2 regions of the Methylocystis sp. sgz306128 genome follow, and region 2 is predicted to be linked to the other one. Evidence: predicted binding sites of a transcription regulator. Region 2 holds the regulator's gene; the other holds the start of a gene.
What was found. The regulator LexA, encoded in region 2, represses DNA repair genes until DNA is damaged. The targets are predictions, from matches to a motif close to TGTTCNNNNTGTGTTCNG.

Region 1 (11,462 bases), on a different contig from region 2:
ATCGGACAAATCCTCTGGCCGGCGCGCCATGATGATTGCTTAAATAATAACGCCATGCGGGACATGGCCCGCATGGCGTGGAAAAGCTTGAGACAATCCTGCGTGAGTTGCTCACCTAATAAGCAACAGGGGTCAGCCCGGGCCAAACTGAGGTGGCAACGTTCGAATAGCTCGTGGTGGCCTTGCCCGAGGCATCGGTAACAACGGTCTGGAAACACTTCGCCCCAAGGCTGGTGTCATGAATGTAGATCGTATCGTTGGCGCCCAAGCCATATTTCACCGCCGTACCGGCCGGATCATAGGCCCAATGCGCACCGTCTATATAGACTGTCGAGCCGTCTTTAACTTTGATGGTGAAGTCGGCTCCGGAACTGAGCGAAGCAATATCATCGTTATCCTGAACGAAGACATTGTCCTGCAACCGCAGCGTGCCGCCGGATGCATGCTTCAGATGAACTGAAGTTACGGCCTTGCTAACGGTTGCTGCTTCGAGATCAACCGTGCTGGTCTTTTCCATGCCGTCAATCGACAGATCGCTTCCACTATCGATGAAAGCATAATTGCCGACTGTCATCTGGATTGTGCCGCCGGTACCGCTGACGCCGCCCTTCTGATATGCGTTATAGCAGACATCCTGATACGGACTCTGAACATAACTTTTGGCATCGAGTTTGAGCACAGCCCCGGAATTCAATCCCGTTACAAGGCCGAGTACGCCGTTATCCTTCAGTTCCACGGATTGTTTCGAGCCAATTAGGTTAACAACACCGCCCAATCCCCCAGATAAGCCCGACACGGGCGTCGAAATAATCGCCTTCGCCGAATCTCCGACCACCAGCGTGTCTGTGACCCGAAAATTTATAATATATTCGCTGGAGTTGTTGGCGAGCGCAGCGAATGTGCCATAATTGCCAAAAACGATAGTGCCGTCCGTTCCAGAAACAGATCTAACGTAAGATCCGCCAAATTCGCCGCAAGTCTTACCGGAAGTCTCGAGAAAGAGCGTCCGGCCCTTGTTCAGTTGCGTGACCCTATTAAGCCAACCATCCGTGAGGACAACATTGGAAATGCCAGATGAAAAAGTGTAATCTTGCCCTGTTCCTGTAATAGGTAAAACTACAACGACAGGATCCAGGGGTTTCGGATCGTGTTTATCAATATCTGGGCGCTCTTTTTTGGACTTTTTATATTCAGGCATAACGAATTCCTTTCAATATTTTCCAACATTTTCCAGATCCATATTTTATATTTTTAAATAATTTACAATATAAACCGAATGTTAAGCTTATTATTCATGTTTAACGAAATTATATATTTTCAATTTGAAATATAAATACAAGTTAAAATCAGATCGATCTCTGACATGAATAATTTTGACAAAATTTGGACTTTGATTTGAAAAATCGGAGCATATACGGTCGATCGTTTCGCCTCGCACAAGTAATTGCGCAATCGGCCCTTCACTTCAGATACAGATAATTCTGTCTCTGCCGATTCCGCGCCTGATTGTGGCCGGGTCCGGCTGCCGCATGGCCGCAAGCGCAGAACGAAGCGCGGCAAAGCCGACAATATCGGGCTTCAGACGATCCCGCAGCCATCCGCTGCGGCGCTGGATCAGGACAGGCCGATCCATGCCTTGCGCGCTTACAGCGCGGTGCAGCTCAGCAAAAAGCTGCTCGCTGGCGGCATATCCCGCCGTCACGACCAGCAATAACTCCGATTTCATGACCGCCGCTGCCTCGCCCGACTGATGCGGACGAAAAAGCGAGCACCCAGCCTCGTCGGCGAGCCGCTCCAGTTCGTCCCCGATGCGCGCCGTAATAATGGCGACGTCACGAACCTGCCCCTCGACGGCGAACGGCACCAGACTGGCAAGCGAGCGTGCAATCTGTCCGGTAGATTCGTCCGAGTTTGCCCAAATCAGCACTGAAAACATGCGGCCTCCGCATCCTGACTAAATGGGAAGCCGGAAAGCCGCAAGATCACCATCCAAAAAACCTATTGACGGAGGAAATTTTGTTTTCTATTTGTTCTTTGTTCCTATTTTGTTCAGGTTCAGAAGATCATGTCCATCGCCTTTGCCACGCAATTCAACACTGCAGACATCATTCAGGCCGAACGTCGGCGCGGCAGGGGCGCGGTCTCCAACCCGGATGGCAGGTTTGAATCCATCCGGCGGGAGGCGGCCGACGATGGCTGGGCGAGCCTGGAGACGCTGCCCATATTCAAAACGGAAGTGATGAGCGAGCGTCCGCGCAGCATGATCACGCGCAACGAGTCCCCCGATCTTGGCTTTGAGCGTTCAGTTAACCCCTACCGCGGCTGCGAACACGGCTGTGTCTATTGTTTTGCCCGGCCCAGCCACGCCTATATGGGCTTGTCGCCCGGCCTCGATTTCGAAACAAAGCTCTTCGCCAAGGAGGGAGCGGCTGAGGTGCTGGAGCGAGAATTTTCCCGCCCCGGATATCAGCCCAAACTCATCGCCATCGGCACGAATACGGACGCATATCAGCCGCTGGAACGCCAGCGCCGCATCATGCGTAGCATTCTGGAAGTTCTGGCGAGAACCCGGCATCCCGTAGGAATTGTCACCAAATCGGCTCTGATCCAGCGTGACATAGACCTGCTCAAGCCGATGGCCGAGCAAAATCTCGTCCGGGTCGCCATTTCGGTAACGACGCTGGACGCCGCACTGGCCCGCAAGCTGGAGCCGCGCGCGCCGACGCCGGCCAGACGCCTTGAAACGGTTGAACGCCTCGCTGCGGCAGGCATACCTGTTTCTGTTCTTGTCGCGCCGATCATCCCCGGCATCAACGACAGCGAAATAGAAACCATACTGACGCGGGCGAAGGCTTTCGGTGCCATTGACGCGGGATATGTCCTGCTGCGGCTGCCCGGCGAGGTGCGGGATCTGTTCCGGCAATGGCTGCTCGAACATTATCCCGATAAATTGCGCCATGTCATGGCGCTCATCCAGTCCACGCATGAGGGCAAGGATTATAATGCGGAGTTTGGCCGACGCATGACCGGCACCGGGCCCTATGCCTGGATGCTGGGGCGCCGTTTCGAGCGGGCCTGCAAAGCGCTGGGTCTCGAGAGAGTACGAAGCCAGTTGCGCACCGATCTCTTCGTGCCGCCTCAAGCTCTGGGCAAGCAGTTCAGTCTATTTTGACTCTAATGATCAGGGAGGCGCATATGGCCGGGCCACATTTTTCCGCCGTCGCCCTCGGCGTGGCGGATATTGAATCTGCGGGAGATTTTTTCTCGCGACTCGGCTGCAACGCGCTGGGGTCGGACAGTCCGGAAGAGAAGCGGACTTTCAGTCTGGGACCGTGCACTCTGGAGCTTGTGCGGCATGACAATCTCGCGGCGGAAGCCGGATGGCAGATTATGCGCGGCCACAATCCAACCGCAATTTTTACATTGAGCGTCGCGGCCGCCGAGGACGTCGCAAACCTGCTCGAGCGCGCCCGTACCGCCGGCGCGACCATACTGAAACCGGCGGAGCGGCATGCGTCGGGAATGACGACCGGTTGCTTTATCGAACCAGATGGGCATATTTTCAAGGTCGCCTGCCGCGTGGGATCATAACCTCTCTGGAAGCACTTTGCCTGCACCCGATTATTCGCTTGAACGGTCAGTCATGGACGCCGGCCATAGTTTTATAGCCGGTGTCGACGAGGTCGGGCGCGGGGCGCTTGCCGGGCCTGTCACCGTTGCTGCAGTCGTTCTTGATCCGGCATGGCTGCCCGAAGGGCTGGATGATTCAAAGAAACTTTCAGCCCGGCAGCGCGCGGCTCTGTTTGACACGATCTGCGCCAGAGCCATGGCCATTTCGCTCGTGCACGCGCCAGCGCAGGTCATCGACAGCGTCAATATCCGCATGGCGACATTGAATGCCATGCGACAGGCCTGCTCGAGTCTTGCCGTTGCTCCGGATTATATCCTCATCGACGGGCGCGATGTGCCGCAGAACCTGCCGGCGCCCGCCAGCGCCATTGTCAGGGGGGACAGCAGGAGCTTGTCGATCGCGGCGGCCTCGATCATTGCCAAAGTCTGCCGCGACCGCCTGATGCAGGGGCTTGAGCGCGAATCCGTTTACGGTTTTGCCCGCCATGTCGGCTACGGCACCGCGTTTCACCTTACCGCCCTGAAAAAAAATGGTCCGAGCCGCTATCACAGGCTGAGCTTTGCACCCAGTTCCGGCCTTTCCACGGCAAAACAGCCCAGAATTTAAGGGTTTGTTACGAAAGTCGTTCGGAAAAGGGACAGCATTCGAATGAAGCCATAAACCTCGTCTTTACCTTAACAGCCGCATGATCACCCGGTCAGTTGCGTAACCGGTGTGTGTCATGAGTAAGCCATATGCTGGGAATGTCGGACCAAAACCTCGGATAAAGGTCACGCGTACCGAGGTTTTGCCCGAACCCCTTCCCATCGATAAAATCCTTCTTGGTGACTGCGTTGCGTCCCTGAACAGCCTTCCGGCGAAATCGGTCGACCTGATATTTGCCGATCCACCCTACAATCTGCAATTGGAAGGTCAGTTGCACCGCCCGGACAACAGTCTGGTGGATGCGGTGGATGACGACTGGGATAAATTTCAGGATTTCGCCGCCTATGATTCCTTCTGCCGCGACTGGCTCACCGCCGCGCGCCGCGTGATGAAGGATGACGCGACAATTTTCGTCATCGGCTCCTATCACAATATTTTCCGCGTTGGCGCGCTGATGCAGGATCTCGGTTTCTGGCTGCTCAACGATATCGTCTGGCGCAAGGCCAATCCCATGCCCAATTTCCGCGGGCGGCGCTTCACAAATGCGCATGAAACGCTGATCTGGGCTTCAAAATCGGCCTCGGCCCGGAATTATACGTTCAATTATGAGGCTCTGAAAGCCGGAAACGAAGATTGTCAGGTGCGGTCGGACTGGTATTTCCCCATCTGCACGGGGGCTGAGCGCCTCAAGGACAAGGATGGCCGCAAAACACACCCGACCCAGAAGCCTGAGGCCCTGCTCACCCGTGTCATTATGAGCACGACCCATCCCGGCGATGTGGTGCTGGACCCGTTCTTCGGAACAGGCACGACCGGCGCTGTGGCGCGGCGACTTGGCCGTCGGTTCATCGGATTGGAGCGCGACGAAACTTATGCGGCAGCAGCGCGGACGCGGATCGATGCCATCCAGCCTTTGCCCAAAGAGGCCGTATCCGAGGCACCAGCCAAGCGCAGCGAACCGCGCGTCGCCTTTGCCTCAGTGGTCGAAGCGGGCCTGATCCTGCCGGGTACCAGACTCACCGATGCGCGTGGCCGCTTTTCCGCCATTGTGCGCGCCGACGGCACGCTGATGTATCAGAATATTGTCGGCTCAATTCACAAGATCGGAGCGCTGGCGCAGGGCTTGCCGGCCTGCAACGGCTGGACATTCTGGCACATCGAAACCGCTCAAGGATTCGTCATGATTGACGAATACCGCGACACTATCCGCGCTTCGCTTAAGCTCGCAGCCGAATAAGTCTCGGTGGAATTTATTCAAATTCGACATCGAGACCCTGTTTGTCGCAGTAAGATTCGATCCATTCCGCAAGCCTGGCGAGTTCCTCAAGGCTGATTTCCCCGCCTTCAGGCCCCTCCCAATGGTCGATCTCGTCAAGATAGACCACAAGATCCGGCCCGTCTGCGCCATCCGGCTGCACCGCAACCGGTACGCTGACGCGTTTTCCGGCGACAAAAATGAGGAAATGGTCCTCTAAAAGTTCAATGTTCATGCGAGGAAACCTTCTTCAGCACTTTGCGCATCAGGCTTGGCCAAGCCTCCTTCTCCATATCACCGGACAACACCCAGCGAAAGCCGCCCGGCGCGGAAGCCGCCTGCGCAGTTTGCGCGTGAAATACAGTAAGTTCGAGCGCAAAATGCGTGAAAACATGGCGTACCGCCCCCGGCAGCCGACGCCACCGGGCGCTGGCCGGAGCAAGAGTCAGGGCTGATCCGGCATCGAAATCCGCGCTCCAGTCTGTGCCGGGCAGTTCGCTCATGCCGCCCAGCAGCCCCTTTTCAGGACGCGAGCGCACGAGCACCGCCCCATCGTCCCGCGCAAGATGAAACACTGCCCCGCGCCGCTCCGGCCGACGGGTCTTTTCCTTCCGGCGCGGATATTCCTCCGCCCGCCCTGTGGCTGCGGCGCGGCATTCCGGCTGCAGCGGACAGATCAAACAATCGGCCCGTTTCGGCTGGCAGATGGTTGCGCCTATATCCATCATCGCCTGAGCAAAATCTCCGCATCGGTGATCAGGCGTGATGTGATCCGTCATGGCCCGGATTTCGGCCTTTGCCGCAGGAACAGGCTCTTCAATGGCGAAGAGCCGCGACACCACGCGCTCGACATTGCCATCCACCACCACGGCCCGGCGGTCGAAGGCAATGGCGGCAATGGCGGCCGCGGTATAAGGCCCGATGCCGGGCAATGCGCGCAGGTCCGTTTCATTATCTGGAAAAAGGCCCTGCCGTTCAGCCACCGCCCGGGCGCAGGCATGAAGATTGCGGGCACGGGAATAATAGCCGAGGCCTGCCCATGCCGACATGATTTCGGCAGGCTCTGCATCGGCCAGCGCCTTCACATCGGGCCAGAGACGGCAGAATTTCTCGAAATAAGGCACTACGGCGGCGGTCGTCGTCTGCTGGAGCATGATCTCGGAGAGCCATACGCGGTAGGGGGAATTGCGCTCGCCGGGGGCGGCCCGCCAGGGAAAGCGTCTTTGGTGGCGGTCATACCAGTCCAGAATTCGCTGCGCGGTCGCAGATTGCGATGCAAGATTGCGGGCCATGGCCAAGCTATGTCATGATCAGGCCTGACCACGCAACCGCAACATGGCGAAACCCACAATCTTGTCGAAATATTCCGGACAAAAACAGCGCGCTCCTCTGCCGCTCGGCGATTTCGTCGCGCCGGCGGTGGGCGATGCGTTCAGCAAATTCGGGTTTGCCCACGGCGATCTCGTGCTGCACTGGCCCGACATAGTCGGACAGAAGCTGGCTGCAGTCTCCAGCCCGCTGCAGCTCAAATGGCCCAGATCAGACCGCCGGAAAAACGATGCGCCGCCGGAACTGGCCTCCCTAGTGCTGCAGGTGGAGAGCCATGCCGCTCTGGAAATCCAGCACCTGACGCCGGTTCTGCTCCAAAAAGTGAACAACTTTCTAGGATGGCGCTGCGTGGGCCGCATCAGCCTGCGGCAGGCGCCCTTGCGGAAGCCGGAAGCGCCCAAAAGACCGCCCCGCCCCGGCGCCGCAAGCCTGATGCGGGCGCAGGAAAGCACCAGCGGCATCGAGGACCCCGGCCTTCGCGCCGCGCTCATCCGGCTGGGCGCTCAGGTTTTGTCACAAAAATGACCTTTATCATCATTATCGCTGGCGATGAGCCGCTTGCCGCGCCTGAAGGAATATTTCATGCTAGGAACCAGCGCGCCAATCATGAGTCGCAACAATAGTAATCAAGGCTGTTTCATGCTCTCCAATCTGCTGCCGTTCACCGCCAAACCCGTTCTGCGCCGCACTTTCCTTGTCGGAATCGCCGCCGCCCTCGCCGGAACTTCGGCAGCACAGGCGCAATCCGCAGAAGCACCCGCTAAAGTTGATGTGGCCGAACTCATGGCGGGCGATGCCCTGAGCGATGTCGTGCAAGGCGCAGCAGACTCAAAAGTGACCGTCATTGAATATGCGTCCATGACATGCACTCATTGCGCGCGCTTCCATGCCGAGGTCTATCCGGCCTTCAAGGCGAAATATATCGACACCAAGAAGATCAAGTTCGTCCTGCGCGAATATCCGCTCGATCCGCTGGCGACAGCCGGGTTCATGCTGGCGCGCTGCACAGGCACAGACGAGAAGCGCGAGGCTTTGGTCGATCTCATGTTTGACAAGCAGAATGACTGGGCCTTCGTCAACAAGCCGGTTGAAGCCCTGCTCAATCTGACCAAGCAGGCCGGCTTCACGCAAGAAAGCTTCGAAGCCTGCCTGAAGAATCAGGATCTTTACAACAACGTCAACAAGGTGCGGGATCGCGCTTCGGCAAAATTTGGCGTGAATGCGACGCCGACTTTCTTTATCAATGGCGAGCGTCATGCAGGGGAAATGTCGCTTGAGGAATTTGACAAGATTTTGGGGCCGTTGCTCGCCACGCCCTGAGCGCGGCGGCACAGGCCCCGCCTTCAGCCCGCAGGGGAGCGCGGGCTCATGATCTTTTCGCGGCTGAAACTGCACGGCTTCAAAAGCTTCGTCGATCATGCCGAATTTCTCATCGAGCCGGGGCTGACCGGTATTGTCGGGCCGAATGGTTGCGGCAAATCCAATCTGGTCGAAGCCCTGCGCTGGGTGATGGGGGAAAATTCCTACAAGAATATGCGCGCATCCGGCATGGATGACGTGATTTTTTCGGGCAACACCACGCGTCCGGCCCGCAACATAGCCGAAGTTACCCTCACCATCGACAACAGCGCGCGCTCCGCTCCGGCAGCCTTCAATCAGGCGGAGGTTCTGGAGGTCACGCGGCGCATTCAGCGTGACGGAGGGTCGATTTACCGGGTCAACGGACGCGAAGTGCGCGCGCGGGACGTGCAGTTGCTCTTCGCCGATGCTTCGTCCGGAGCGCGCTCGCCCGCGATGGTGCGGCAGGGGCAGATCGGCGAAATCATCGCCGCCAAACCGCAGGCCCGCCGGCGTATTCTCGAGGAGGCGGCCGGCGTTTCCGGGCTCTATTCGCGCCGTCACGAGGCTGAAATGCGCCTCAGGGGCGCAGAGGAAAACCTGCACAGGCTGGAAGATATTCTGCACCAGCTCAGGCAGCAAAGCCTTTCTCTGGATGAACAGGCCCGGCAGGCCGGCGAATATCGCGCCATTTCCGCCGAGATACGGCGGCTGGAGGCGCTGCTTCTGCTGCTTGCGCATGCCGATGCCGAAAGCGCGGTGAACCAGATCCGGAGCCAGCTCGGCAAATCCCGGCTGGCGCTCGAAGATAAAATCGTTCAGGAAGCGCGTGCGGCGCGAGAACAGGCTGAGGCTGCGGCGCTGCTGCCCAACCTGCGCGAGGCCGAGGCGCGCTGCGGCGCGGCGCTGCAGCGGCTGGCGCTCGCACGGCAGGAACTTGACCAGCAGGAAAAGCAGGCCCGGCTGCGGACCGAGGAACTGGCCCGCCAGATGGTGCAGATCGAGAAGGATCAGGCGCGCGAGCAGGTGCTCGTCGCCGATGCCGATAGGATGCTCGCACAGCTTGCCGCGCAAAAGCAGGAACTTGCGCAGATCAGTCTCGATCAAGGCGCCGAGGAAGCGCTTGCCGCTGCCGTGCGCGACGAGGAAGCGCGCAGCGCTGCAGCCGAGCAAGGTCTTGCGCAGGCGCAGGGCGAATGGGCGCAACGCCAGGCTGAACTTGGCCTCGCACGCAAAGCCAGCGCCGACGAAGCCCAGCGCCTCGCCAGATTGACATCCGAATTTGAGCGCGTCCTTGCCGAAGAAGCCGCCTTGCCGCCGCCTGCCGACGAGGAGGCCCGACATCTGGCTGCAAGGCTGGACTCGGCCACGGCGCAGCAGCAGAAACTTGATTTGGAGATTGCCGCGAATGAGCAGACCCTTGCCGAGCAGAACCGGCAGGACCTCGAATTGCGCGGTAGGCTGCGGGCAAGCGAACAGAAGGCCCAGCAACTGGAAACCGAGTGCCGCACCCTGACCAAAATGCTCGCCGCGCCGGTTCAGCAGCATGGGCCGCGCATCATCGACGAAATCGCCGCCGAAAAGGGCTACGAGGTAGCGCTTGGCGCTGCGCTCGGCGATGACATCGAAGCCTCCCTGCAGGACAAGGCGGCGCGGCACTGGTCGCTCAACGAACTCAAAGACACTCCGCCCCTGCCCGAAGGCGCGACGCCGCTTGCGCAATTCATCCGCGCGCCGCGGCCCTTACTGCAACGGCTCGGCCAGATCGGCCTCGTGCCGCGCGCGCTTGGCCCTGCCTTGCGCAACCGGCTGGCGCAAGGCCAGAGGCTGGTCTCCCGCGAGGGGGATCTGTGGCGATGGGACGGGTTCACCGCCGCCGCCAATGCGCCGACGCCAGCGGCACTGCGGCTCGTCGAGAAAAACCGGCTCGGCGATCTCACCCAGTCGGCGGCGACGGCCCGCACCGAGGCTGACGCCATGCAGCAGTTTGCGCAGAATGTGCAGGAGCAAATTCGCGCGCTGAACCAGCAGCAGCAGGTTCTGCGTGGCCAGATGCGCGACTCTGTCCGCCAGAGCGAGAACGCGCGCGCCGAACTGGCCGCGTTCGAGCGCCGCCAGTCGCAGGTGGAGGCGCGCCGCGCCGCCCTTGCCGGAACAAGAGCCCGCATCGACACGGATCTGGCCGAAGCCAGAGCCCGGCTGGCGCAACTTGACGCCGACCTCACTCGTCTGAGCGCGCCGGACGGCCTTGAGCACAAGCTGGACACGGCCCGGCAGAGTGCAGGCGCAGCGCGCGAGCGTCTGGCCGGCGCACGCGGCGCGTTGGCCCGGCTGGTTCAGGACCGTCAGGCGCATATCCGCCGCCTGCGGGATACCGAGCGCGATCTTGCCTCATGGACGGAGCGCCGGCAGGGCGCTGCGGATCAGGCCCGCGAATTTGACATCCGTCTCATTGCCGCAAAAGCCGAACACAGCGCTATGCTTACCGCTCCGCAGCAACTGGAACAGAACCGGCTGAGGCTGGCCGAGGAGATGAAAGCCGCAGATCAGGCGCTTCGCAATGCCAATGACGCGCGCGCCCGCGGCGAATTCAACCTCGCCGAGGCCGACCGCATGGCGCGTCTCGCACAGAGCCAGGTTGCCGATATTAAAGAGGAAATTGCCCGTTATGAGACGCGCCTAGAGGCCGCGGAGCTTCGCCTTGCCGAAATCGTGGCGCATATCGGCGAGAGCCTGCAGAGCGCACCCGATGAATTGAAGGACTTGTCCGGCCTCAAGGAAGACGAAGCGCCCGACAGTCGCGCGGCGGAGCGGCAACTGAGTCAGTTGCGGCAGGCGCGCGAGAAGCTTGGCGCCGTCAACCTGCGCGCCGACATTGAGCTTGCCGAAGTCTCGGCGCGCCGTGAGAGCCTCCAGCGCGAGCATGACGACCTGATCGAGGCCATTCAGCGCCTGCGCCTCGCAATCCAGACCCTGAACCGTGAGGGACGCCAGCGCCTTCTGGCTGCGTTCGAGCAGGTGAACGGGCATTTCAAAATCCTGTTCACCACCTTGTTCGGCGGTGGGGCGGCGGAACTTCAACTGGTCGAATCAGATGATCCGCTGGAAGCCGGGCTGGAAATTCTGGCCCGCCCGCCGGGCAAAAAGCCGCAGACCATGACGCTGCTCTCGGGCGGAGAACAGGCTCTGACGGCCATGTCGTTGATTTTCGCGATTTTCCTCACCAATCCATCGCCCATCTGCGTTTTGGACGAAGTGGACGCG
Region 2 (11,462 bases):
ACAGACGACGGTGATAGCCCCAACCGAAAGGTCGATGCCGGCCGTCAGGATGATGATGGTCTGCGCAAGCGCAATCATTCCCACAACAGTAACCTGCTGAAGGATAAGAGACAGAGTGGCCAGCCGGAAAAACCGGTCGCCGGCAATCAGCCCGAAAGCAAGAACACTCAGCACGAGCACGATGGCCGGAATAAGTGTCGGATTGGTGTGTAGGAAGCCGCGGAAAAAAGCCACCAATCCGCTCGGGCCCTGCTCGAACGACGCTACCTTGGCGTCGGCATCCTTGAGCACCTTTTCGTGCTCGGCCATTTTGGCCTGGGTCGAAGACGAGTCATTCATGGACACATGCCCTCCCGATCTACGCGTCGCAACATGTTGAAGAAAGGGCGACCCGAGGGCCGCCCAAAAGATCGCTCAATCGCGCCAGGTTATTAGCCCCAGCAGAGCTTAAGACCTTCAGCCGAGGTCTTGGACGGAATGCCTGCAACCGGATGATCGGTAATCAGTTCGACGCCGGTGTTGAAGAAGCTCAGGCCGGGGGTCGGCTCGGGCTTCTTGCCGGTCTTGGCGAATTCGGCAATAGCCTCGACACCCTTCGACGCCATCAGCAGCGGGAACTGCATGGAGGTCGCGCCGATGATGCCATCCTTGACGTCCTTGACGCCAGGGCAGCCACCGTCAACCGACACGATGGTGATGCCGTCCTTTTCCTTGCCCATCTTCTTGATGGCCTGATAGGCGCCTTCGGCAGCCGGCTCGTTGATCGTGTAGATCAGGTTCATGCCGGGTTCCTTGGCGAACAGGTTTTCAGCCGCCTTCAGACCGCCTTCCGGATTGGCTTCCGAAGACTGGTGGCCAATGACGCGGGGGTCCTTCTCGGAGCCGAGAACCTTGAGGTTCGGCACTTCGATGCCAAAACCGGTGAGGAAGCCAGTGTCGCGCTGCACGTCAACGGAAATATTGTCCTTGTTGATGTCGAGCATGCCGATCTTGGCGGATGCGGCCTTGTCGCCCAGCGTTGCCTTGGCCCAGGAACCGATAAGCGTGCCAGCCTTGAAATTGTCGGTTGCGAAAGTCGCGTCCGAGGCGTCCTTGTCGCCGATGGGCGTGTCGAGAGCAATGACCAGAATGCCGGCAGCACGGGCCTTCTTCAGGGCCGGGATGACCGAGTCATTGCTTGCGGTGATCAGAATGCCCTTGGCGCCAGCGGCGATGAGGTCTTCGATAGCCTTGATCTGCGGGCCGGCATCACCGTCCTTCACGCCAGCGTAGGACTGGAGATGGAGACCCATTTCCTTGGCCTTGGCTTCAGCGCCCTGCTTCATCTTCACGAAGAAAGGATTGGTGTTGTTCTTGGTGATGAGACCGACGAGGGTATCGGCTGCCGAAGCCGAGCCAGCGCCGAAAACGGCGAGGGACAAGACAGCCGCAGCTGTGGCGGACAAAATGTTGAATTTTTTAGACACGAGTTCTCTCCCAGTAAGTTTTTATCAGAAATGGCCGGTTCAACCATCATCCGACGCTCCTAATGCCTCAGGCTTGGGCGCATCGAGAAGTCAACACCCAATCAGCACCGATTGCAATGGCAGGAAACACCAAGTTTTTACGTCTGTCAATTAATAAATCAATCGGATTTAATAATTGACAGCTTGATCATATCGACCGATTGTGTAACCGGGAGAAGCCCGCAATAAGGGTCCGTCATAATGGCAAGCGACAAATACCTCAGTTCAGCAAACGGCAGGACAAAACAGGCCTCGGCTACGCCGAGCAAAGACGTTCTGACCGCGGAAGGCAGCCGCGGCACCAATCAAACCGGCGTGCGCCTGTATAACGAACGTCTTATCCTGACCCTGATCCGCCGCAACGGTTCACTCTCAAAAATCGACATAACGCATATGACCGGCCTTTCGGCGCAAACCGTTTCCGGCATAGTCAATAATCTGGAGAGCAACGGCCTTTTGTTGCGTGAAGCGCCGCAGCGCGGCCGCGTCGGCCAGCCGACTGTGCCGTTCCGTCTCAAGCCCGAAGGCGCGTTCTCGCTCGGCCTCAAGGTAGGCCGCCGCACTTCCGATTTCGTCGTGATCAATTTCGTCGGCGATGTCCTGCTGCGCAAAAGGCTGACCTACAAATTCCCCCTGCCCTCCGATGTGCTGGAATTCGTGCGCGCGAATCTCGCCGAACTCGACGAGACCATGACAGCCGCGCAGATCGAGCGCATAGCGGGGCTTGGGATCGCGGCGCCGTTCGAATTATGGAACTGGGAGACGGAGGTTGCCGCCCCGCGCGATATTCTCGACCGTTGGCGCAATTTCGACATTGCAAAAGAAGTCGCCGCATTCTGCAAGTGGCCCGTAAGCCATTGCAATGATGCCACGGCCGCCTGCGCCGCGGAACTCACGTTCGGACGCGGCTGGACCTACCATTCCTACGTTTATTTTTTCATCGGTTCGTTCATCGGCGGCGGCATCGTGCTCGACGGCAATCTCTATCAGGGACGAACCGGCTATGCGGGCGCCATAGGACCGATGCCGATCGCCGTTAAAACCGAAAGCGGCTGGGAAAACCAGCAGATCATCCGTCACGCCTCGACCTATGTTCTCGAAAACCGATTGCGCGAGGCGGGCATTGATCCCTCCCCCGTGTGGATGACGCCGGAAAACTGGGAAAGCTTTGGCGACGTGCTGGAAGATTGGATGAAGGACACATCCCGGGCTCTCGCCCATGCCATCGTCTCCGCCGTCGCGATCATAGATTTCGACGCCGCTGTCATCGATGGGGCTGTGCCTGCATGGGTGCGCCAGCGCATCCTTGCCCTGACCAATGAGAACATCAAAAGTTTCGACTTGCAGGGTACGGCGCCATTTTTGGTCGTGGAAGGGACTGTCGGTGTTCAGGCCCGTGCAATCGGCGGCGCTTCTCTGCCGTTTCTGGAGAATTTCACGCGCGATCGTTCTGTTCTGTTCAAGCTGAGCGAATCCTGAAATATTTGCATTAATATTTCGATGCTTTTCTACCCGCACTTGCAGAACACAAAATGAACCTTTATGATATGTTCACGGTTTGATTTGGTTCTGTACCAGACAATGTTAAGCGGGTCGGTTAAATGCTCACAAAAAAACAAAGCGATCTTTTGCGATTTATTCATGAACGGCTGAAGGAAACGGGTGTACCGCCTTCCTTCGAGGAAATGAAGGAAGCGCTGGATCTGCGCTCCAAATCAGGCATCCACAGGCTGATCATGGCTCTGGAAGAGCGCGGATTCATCCGAAGGTTGCCCAACCGCGCCCGGGCGCTGGAAATCCTGCGTCTGCCAGAGTCGTCCATGCCTGCTTCGGCGCGCGGGCAGAAATTCTCTCCGAGCGTTATCGAGGGTAATCTTGGCAAGGTTCGCCAGACTCCGGTCCAGAGCCAGCCGGATGATGTACAGCAGACGATTGCCGTTCCCGTCATGGGCCGTATCGCGGCAGGTACGCCGATATCGGCGATTCAGTCGCGCATGGCGACCATTTCAGTGCCGCCGGAAATATTGGGCAAGGGCGAATTCTTCGCGCTGGAGGTTCGCGGCGATTCGATGATCGATGCGGGCATTCTTGACGGCGACACGGTGTTGATCCGGCGGCAGGACAGCGCCGATACGGGCGACATCATCGTCGCGCTGATCGATGACGAAGAAGCCACTCTGAAGCGGTTGCGCAAACGCGGTGCCTCGATCGCGCTGGAAGCCGCCAATCCGGCTTATGAAACACGGATCTTCTCGCAGGACCGCGTGAATATTCAGGGCAAGCTGATCAGTCTGATGCGGCGGTACTGAGGCGCGTGTTCGCACTGAACTGGCATGCCGACGGCATCACCGGGCCGTTGGCTATGGCGAGAGCTCAATGGCTGAATCGTCAGAAGCCGGATCAGCCAAAGACAAAGCATCTTCCGGCTTTACGGCTTCGCTGGTCTGGTCATTGGCTTCGACTGCAGGCGCTGGAACATGCGGCTTCGTTGATGCGCGTATTTTCGGCAGCCAGGGCCTGTCCGTTGTTATCCCCCGCTCAGAAGCAACAAGCTGCAACCCCGGCAGCGAGAGGGTAGCTGCTCCGGACATGGCCAGGCGGTTGCGGTCAAATATCTGGCTGGCGGCGCAATCGGGTGGCGCAACAAGCGGCGATACGATCAGGGCGGCACGCTGGCAGTCTTCCGCGAACGCCTCAGCCCGGTAAACAATTGAAACAAACTTGTCATTCCCCATCGGCATGACACAGCCAAGCTCATCGCAGGACTGGCTCGAACTCATCGCGTCGGAGGCCGCGCGTCCGTCGGCATCCGCCGTGAGCCACTGGTTCGCGGCAAATTCGCTGACATGCCGCCCGGCAATCGTAAGCCGTCCGTCGGCCTGCCGCACAGCAATAAAATCGCCGGAGGGCGGCACAATGATGTCAAACGGCGCACCCATAACCGCGCCGCACAGGCCAGCGATAGCGCATGGCAATGCGAGCAGCCGAAGAGCCCAGGTTCGCCATATCACCATGTTCAGGATCGCCAGTGTCAGAAAAGGCAGCGCCCATCCGGCGAAGGCGTGAACATGAAGGGAAGCGCCGGGCAAGGACGCAATGACACGCGCCATAGCCAGAACGAGCCTGATGCCAAGGCCGAGATAGGTCCAGACCAGCCCGTCCAGACCCAGAGGATAAAGCAAAGTGCCGATCAGCGCGGCTGGCACCGCAAAAAATTCGATGATCGCCATGGTCAGCGGATTACCGATCGCAACATAGGGGCTCAGTTCGTGAAAATCCGCAGCCATGAACGAGGCCGTTGCCGATGTCGCGCAGACCGTGGCCAGAAGAAGATACAACACTTTCCTGAAACTGCGCTGGAACACTCCAATAAAACCAACTGCGCGCGGATTGCCTTGCGTGACAAGACCGTTCTGAACATTATCGATCAGCGAAGCCGTCCGGGTTTGACGCTGCTCATGCACCGCAACAAGAGCCGCCACTGCGGCAAAAGAAAGCTGGAAGCTCGCTCCTGTCAGCACTTCGGGCTCTAAAGCAATCACAACCAGCACGGCAAGCGCGAGATTTCGCATCGTCAGCGCCGACCTGTTACACAAAATGGCGCAAAGCATGATGATCGTCATCAGCAGCGCGCGCTCCGTGCCAACGCGTGAGCCGGTACCGAGATCATAGAACGCAGAGGCGATGATTGCGATGATTGCCGCCAGCTTTTTGATGGGAAGATGCAACGCCATATATTCGGATTGCGCCAGCAGGCGGCGGGAAAGCCAGAATATTATGCCCGCGACAAGCGTCATCTGAATGCCGGAAATGGTGATGATGTGGAATATGCCCGCCTGCCGGATAAGCTCAAGCGAATCGGCGTTGAGCAGCATTCGCTTGCCCGTCACCATAGCGGCCGCAATCGCGCCCTCCTGCCCGCCGATGCTGGCGCTTACGCGTTCCGCCAGCCGGTCACGGATGTGATCGATTCCGGTCCAAAACCAATCGCGCCAACCAAGCTGGCCGCGTTCAGCGATACGGGTTACAGGTCCCAGGGCAGAACCAACAGCGCCGAGGCCGGAAAAATAAGCATCGCGTGCAAAACTATAGCCGCCGGGTATGCTCGGTTGCGAAGGCGGCAGGATCCGCGCACGCACACGCACATGATCACCCGCAGCAAAATCTGCCGGGCCGCGCGTGGACAAGCGAATGCGCAGCGGATGCCCCGAATAATCCATCACTTTCCCATCGCTGCCCACGGCAAGGCCCACCCGCAAGACAAAGCGCGCTCCATCCGCGCGCCTGTCGAATGTTTCGACCATGCCTTCGACATCCATGATCCGGATATGATCGATGACGGGGGCGGCCACACGCGCCGTGCGCCATCCCGCACTGAAAAAGCCTGCCCAGAGCGCAAATGCCATCATGAATACGGCGAATAACGCCCGCTTCCTGCGCGCCAGATAGGCGCCGCCCGCTGCAAGCAGGCACAGCGCGAACACGAACACCAGCGATGGCTCCTGTTCGGCCGAAAGATAGAGCAGGACACCGGCGCCCGCCGCAACTGGAAGCCAGAGGAAAAGCCGCCGTTCGGCGCATTCGACAGCCCAAGCGGCCTGATATGTCTCCAGCAGACGACGCATTCTGGCCGCAAGCGCCAATCCGATGCTATATCGGGCGCGGTAGCCGCTCAACAAAGCACTCTGCGTCCGATTGCCGTGGCTCACGATGGCGATCACCTCTTTACTTAGCCAAATGTCATGTTAACACCATGCCCGAACCTATTTAGCAACAGCAGGCTGGCGCGCTCGCGGCGTTCAGTCTCCATTCTGCCAATTGGAACTTTCAATGTCACGTCCCGTGGTCACTCGCTTCGCTCCCTCGCCGACAGGCTTTCTGCATATTGGCGGCGGACGAACGGCTCTGTTCAACTGGCTTTTCGCCAAGAAGATGGGCGGAAAAATGCATCTGCGCATCGAGGATACCGACCGCGAGCGCTCAACCGATGCGGCCATTTCCGCCATACTCGATGGCCTGCAGTGGCTTGGGCTGGAATGGGACGGCGAAGTCGTCTATCAGTTTGCCCGCGCGCAGCGGCACCGCGAGGCAGCCGAAAGCCTTCTGGCGCAGGGCAAAGCCTATCATTGCTATGCAAGCGCACAGGAACTTGAAGAAATGCGCGAACGTGCACGGGCGGAAGGACGGACTCCCCGCTATGACGGGCGCTGGCGCGACCGCGACCCGAAAGACGCCGAGTCTCTGATCGCTGCCGGCGTCAAACCTGTCATCCGGCTCAAAGCGCCCATCGACGGCGAGACAGTGGTCGACGATCAGGTGCAGGGCCGCGTCACTTGGGCGAACAAGGACCTCGATGACCTGATCCTGCTGCGCTCCGACGGCACGCCCACCTACATGCTGGCTGTTGTGGTCGACGATCACGATATGGACGTGACCCATGTCATCCGCGGCGACGATCACCTGACGAATGCGGCACGACAGACACAGATTTACAATGCCTTCGGCTGGGATATTCCGGTTTTCGCGCATATTCCGCTGATTCATGGGCCGGACGGTTCCAAATTGTCAAAGCGTCATGGCGCGCTGGGTGTCGATGCCTATCGCAGCATGGGCTATCTTCCTGCGGCCCTTCGCAATTATCTCGTGCGTCTTGGCTGGAGCCAGGGCGATCGCGAATATTTCAATACCGCAGAAATGATCGAAGCCTTCAGCCTGAACGGCATCGGCCGTTCGCCCTCGCGTTTTGATTTTGCCAAACTGGAGAACATGAACGGGCATTACATGCGCGCCACGCCGGATGGCGAGTTGCTGGATGAATTATTGCGCACCTTGCCCTACCTAGAAAATTACGCGCATCTGGCGCAGCACATGGATGAAAGCAAAAAAGCGCAGTTGCTTGCCGCGATGCCCGGCCTGAAAGAACGCGCCAAAACGCTGAATGAACTGATGGATGGCGCTGCATTTCTCTTTGCCAGGAACCCCATTCCGATGGACGCCAAGGCTATAGAAACGTTGAAGAACGGCGGCGCGGCACATATCAAGGCAATGCTGCCAGCACTTTCGGCACTGCCCAAATGGGGCGCGGCTGAAACCGAGGCTTGCGTGCGAGATTATGCCGCATCTGCGACAATAAAGCTGGGGCAAGCCGCGCAGCCTTTACGTGCGGCCTTGACGGGAAGACTGACTTCTCCTGGTATATTTGATGTTTTAGCAGTTCTTGGCCGAGAAGAGAGCCTGATCAGACTAAATAATGCTGTCAATCTGTAAGCCATAGCTCGACTTGAACGGACGTACGCAATAGTCTAGATTTTCCGCAACGCACAATTTCGTAGACCATGCATCAACATGCTAGGTCGACACTTCCAGAAAAAGGGGCCTTTTTATGAGTGCACAAACCTCAACGTTCAAAATTGGCGAAAAATCGGTTGAAATGCCGGTGAAGAACGGAACGATTGGTCCGAATGTAGTCGATATTTCAAAGCTTTACGGCCAGACCGGCATGTTCACATATGACCCGGGCTTTACATCGACGGCAAGCTGCGAATCCAAAATCACCTATATCGATGGTGATGAAGGCGTTCTGATGTATCGCGGCTATCCGATCGAACAGTTGGCTGAGAACGGCGACTTTCTGGAAACCTGCCATCTCCTGCTGCATGGAGAATTGCCGACCTCCACCCAGAAGGCCGATTTCGATTTCCGCATCTCGCGCCACACAATGGTGCACGAACAAATGGCCCGCTTCTTTCAGGGCTTTCGCCGCGACGCACATCCCATGGCCGTGATGGTGGCTTCCGTCGGCGCGCTTTCTGCCTTCTATCACGATTCAATCGATATTTCCGATCCGACGCAGCGCATGATCGCGTCCATGCGCATGATCGCGAAAACACCGACACTGGCGGCCATGGCCTATAAATATAACATCGGCCAGCCGTTCGTTTATCCGCGCAACAATCTCGATTACACGTCGAATTTCCTCCATATGTGCTTCGCTGTGCCATGCGAGGAATATGTGCCGAACCCGGTGCTTGCCCGGGCGCTGGATCGGATTTTCATTCTTCATGCCGATCACGAGCAGAATGCCTCGACATCGACAGTCCGTCTTGCGGGATCATCCGGCGCCAATCCTTTCGCCTGCATTGCTGCCGGCATCGCGTGTCTCTGGGGGCCGGCGCATGGCGGCGCCAACGAGGCGGCCCTCAAGATGCTGGCCGAGATCGGCACTGTCGATCGCATTCCGCATTATATCGCCCGCGCCAAAGACAAGAACGATCCGTTCCGTCTGATGGGCTTCGGCCACCGGGTTTACAAACACTATGATCCACGCGCGAAAATCATGCAGAAGACGACTCATGAGGTTCTCGCCGAGCTTGGCATCAAGGATGATCCGCTTCTCGATGTAGCGCTGGAACTGGAGCGTATTGCGCTTAGCGACGAATATTTCATCGAAAAGAAGCTCTATCCGAATATCGATTTCTATTCCGGCATCACGCTGAAGGCCATGGGCTTCCCCACCTCGATGTTCACGGTGCTCTTTGCCGTGGCCCGCACGGTGGGCTGGATTGCCCAGTGGAAGGAAATGATCGAAGAGCCCGGCCAACGGATCGGACGCCCGCGCCAGCTCTACACTGGTGCAACCCGCCGCGATTATACGCCGATCAGCCGCCGCGCATAATCTCAAAGCAGAAGGCAATCAGAAGACTTCAAGATTGGAGTTATGCCGATCAAGCGCCTTCGCCGAAGAAGAAAAACGGCGCCGACGGATCCCGGCAATCTGACTGCCCGCTGTTTCAGCCATTGCGGCCCGGATATTTTATCCGGGCCTTTTAATATGCAATAATGCCTCATGAGCAAAATAATCCGCGCACTTCGTCCTGATGATCACGAGCAATGGCTGGCATTGTGGCTCGGCTATCGCCGGTTTTATCAGAGCCTGCCTTCAGATGATGTGACAGCTGCAACATGGCAGCGTTTGCTCTCGCCGGACGAGCCTGTTTATGGCCTCGTGGCGGAAGAAGGATCGCGGCTAACCGGGCTCGTTCATTATATTTTTCATCGCAGCACATGGTTTGTCGAACCGGTGTGCTATCTACAGGATCTCTTCACTGCTGAAGACAGACGTGGCAGCGGGATTGGCAAATCCCTGATCGAAGCCGTGTATCAAGTTGCCGAAAAGGAAAACATCGGCCGCGTCTACTGGCTGACCCACAAAACCAATCAGGCGGCCATGGCGCTCTATGATCAGATCGCGGAACAATCCGGCTTTATCCAATATCGCAAAAACATGTGATCATTCAGCGGTTTGAGAATATTTTTTCTCTTTTTGAATCAACATGAGATTGCGGATATACACCAGTACATTGGGCCCCTGCCCGAGAATGAATACGGGGTCGCGCCGATAAAACGCATAAGCGGACAATAAGAGCGCGCCGCCGATCGACAGATACCAGAAACTGAGCGGAATGACGCTGCGCCCTGCGCGTTCACTGACAATCCACTGCACGCCAAAGCGCAGAATGAACATCGACTGGCCCACCATGCCCATGACGACCCAACCGTCGAAGGAGCGGATGAACACGCTGTCCAGATAGGCAATGAGCTGCGACCAAAGCTCAATCATGGCCAATCTCCACACATTGCGGAATGCGCTTGCGGCGACTGATCAGCCAGCGTACGCCCATGAGATCGACAATGCCCACCCACAGACGATCGAAAAATCCATAATTCGACACGCCGGTATGACGTGGACGATCCACGACATCGCAATATGCGATGCTAAAGCCCTCGCGCCGCACCAAAGCTGGCATAAATCTGTGCAGGGCGTCAAAATATGGCAGCGCCAGATAGACCGAGCGATGAAAACATTTCAACCCACAACCTGTATCGCGCGTTCCATCCTTCAGTACGGCGTTGCGCACCTTATTCGCTAAACGCGATTGAAAGCGCTTGAAGCCGGTATCCTTGCGCCCCAATCGCTGCCCCTGCACCATCCCGCACCCCGGCCCGGCCTGGCGCAGTTTCGCGAACATCTCGGGAATGAAGGCGGGATTGTTCTGGCCGTCGCCATCCAGCGTGACGACAATATCTGCCCGCGCCGCACGAACGCCAGAGCGCACAGCGGCAGACTGACCGCAGCTTTTTTCATGATGCAACACACGCAGGAATGAATGCTCACGCTGCAATCTGGCCAATTCGACGGCCGTCGCATCCGAAGAGCCATCGTCGACATAAATAATCTCGAAGCCGCCGATTTTGCCGCAGGCCGCAATGATCTCATCAATCAGCGGAGCCACGTTTCCGGCTTCATTTCGCACCGGCACGACAACGGAGAGTTCAGGTTTCAAGAGAGACGCCTCGTTCATGGCTCTTATTGGCGCACATAAACGGCAATGTCCAGCCTCTTGCCAGACCCGATATTGATTCCAGCAATATGCGACACCGGCTCAGTTGCCAGTCCGACGGGCAATTGAGCGAGAAACGCAGGCTCTTCTTGCTGCGTGACAAAGGCCATTCTGCAACCGCCAGCGCCATAAAAGGCACCAGCAGCAGCGCCATTTGTCAGCTGCAGGTCAGTCTGCGTCAGAAACACGAGGCTTGGTTCCGCATAACCGGCACTGGCCATCTGCAACGGCCCGCATGACAGATCGCGCTGTATATCGCGGTGGATTTCCGCAAGCCGTGGCGAGAGGGCAAAAGGAGCAAAGGCCGGTCCTGTCACAACTGTGGAATAAGCCATGACAAATACACAGAAGGTTGCGGCAATATAAGCGCCGATGGCGTTCTCGCCGTGCTGTCTGCCCAGATACCGCATATAATGGCCAAGCAGCAACATTCCCGCCAGTGCCAGCACTCCCATCGAAATCACAAATGGTATTGCCTGCTCCAAATCCGCCGGCACAGACACAAGCTTTACCGATACCGGAACAAAACTGTTCAGCCATAGTAATGCGCCCGCAC

Region 1: the regulator LexA is predicted to act here: its motif matches at 2,036-2,053, upstream of AC0N03_RS01875 (PA0069 family radical SAM protein).

The regions. Positions count from the first base shown of each region.
Region 1 covers NZ_JBVYWO010000001.1:385,542-397,003, reverse strand. The annotation lists gene AC0N03_RS01885 (hypothetical protein) at 116-1,198, opposite strand; gene AC0N03_RS01880 (hypothetical protein) at 1,466-1,936, opposite strand; gene AC0N03_RS01875 (PA0069 family radical SAM protein) at 2,066-3,172, shown strand; gene AC0N03_RS01870 (VOC family protein) at 3,196-3,591, shown strand; gene AC0N03_RS01865 (ribonuclease HII) at 3,608-4,237, shown strand; gene AC0N03_RS01860 (DNA methyltransferase) at 4,353-5,513, shown strand; gene AC0N03_RS01855 (Imm74 family immunity protein) at 5,527-5,766, opposite strand; gene mutY (A/G-specific adenine glycosylase) at 5,756-6,823, opposite strand; gene AC0N03_RS01845 (DUF721 domain-containing protein) at 6,867-7,385, shown strand; gene AC0N03_RS01840 (DsbA family protein) at 7,500-8,180, shown strand; gene AC0N03_RS01835 (chromosome segregation SMC family protein) at 8,229-11,462, shown strand, end outside.
Region 2 covers NZ_JBVYWO010000011.1:61,389-72,850, reverse strand. The annotation lists gene AC0N03_RS14495 (ABC transporter permease) at 1-339, opposite strand, end outside; gene AC0N03_RS14490 (substrate-binding domain-containing protein) at 432-1,445, opposite strand; gene AC0N03_RS14485 (ROK family transcriptional regulator) at 1,707-2,984, shown strand; gene lexA (transcriptional repressor LexA) at 3,107-3,814, shown strand; gene AC0N03_RS14475 (ComEC/Rec2 family competence protein) at 3,866-6,214, opposite strand; gene gltX (glutamate--tRNA ligase) at 6,336-7,772, shown strand; gene gltA (citrate synthase) at 7,888-9,180, shown strand; gene AC0N03_RS14460 (N-acetyltransferase family protein) at 9,352-9,795, shown strand; gene AC0N03_RS14455 (lipid-A-disaccharide synthase N-terminal domain-containing protein) at 9,796-10,125, opposite strand; gene AC0N03_RS14450 (glycosyltransferase family 2 protein) at 10,118-10,867, opposite strand; gene AC0N03_RS14445 (ArnT family glycosyltransferase) at 10,873-11,462, opposite strand, start outside.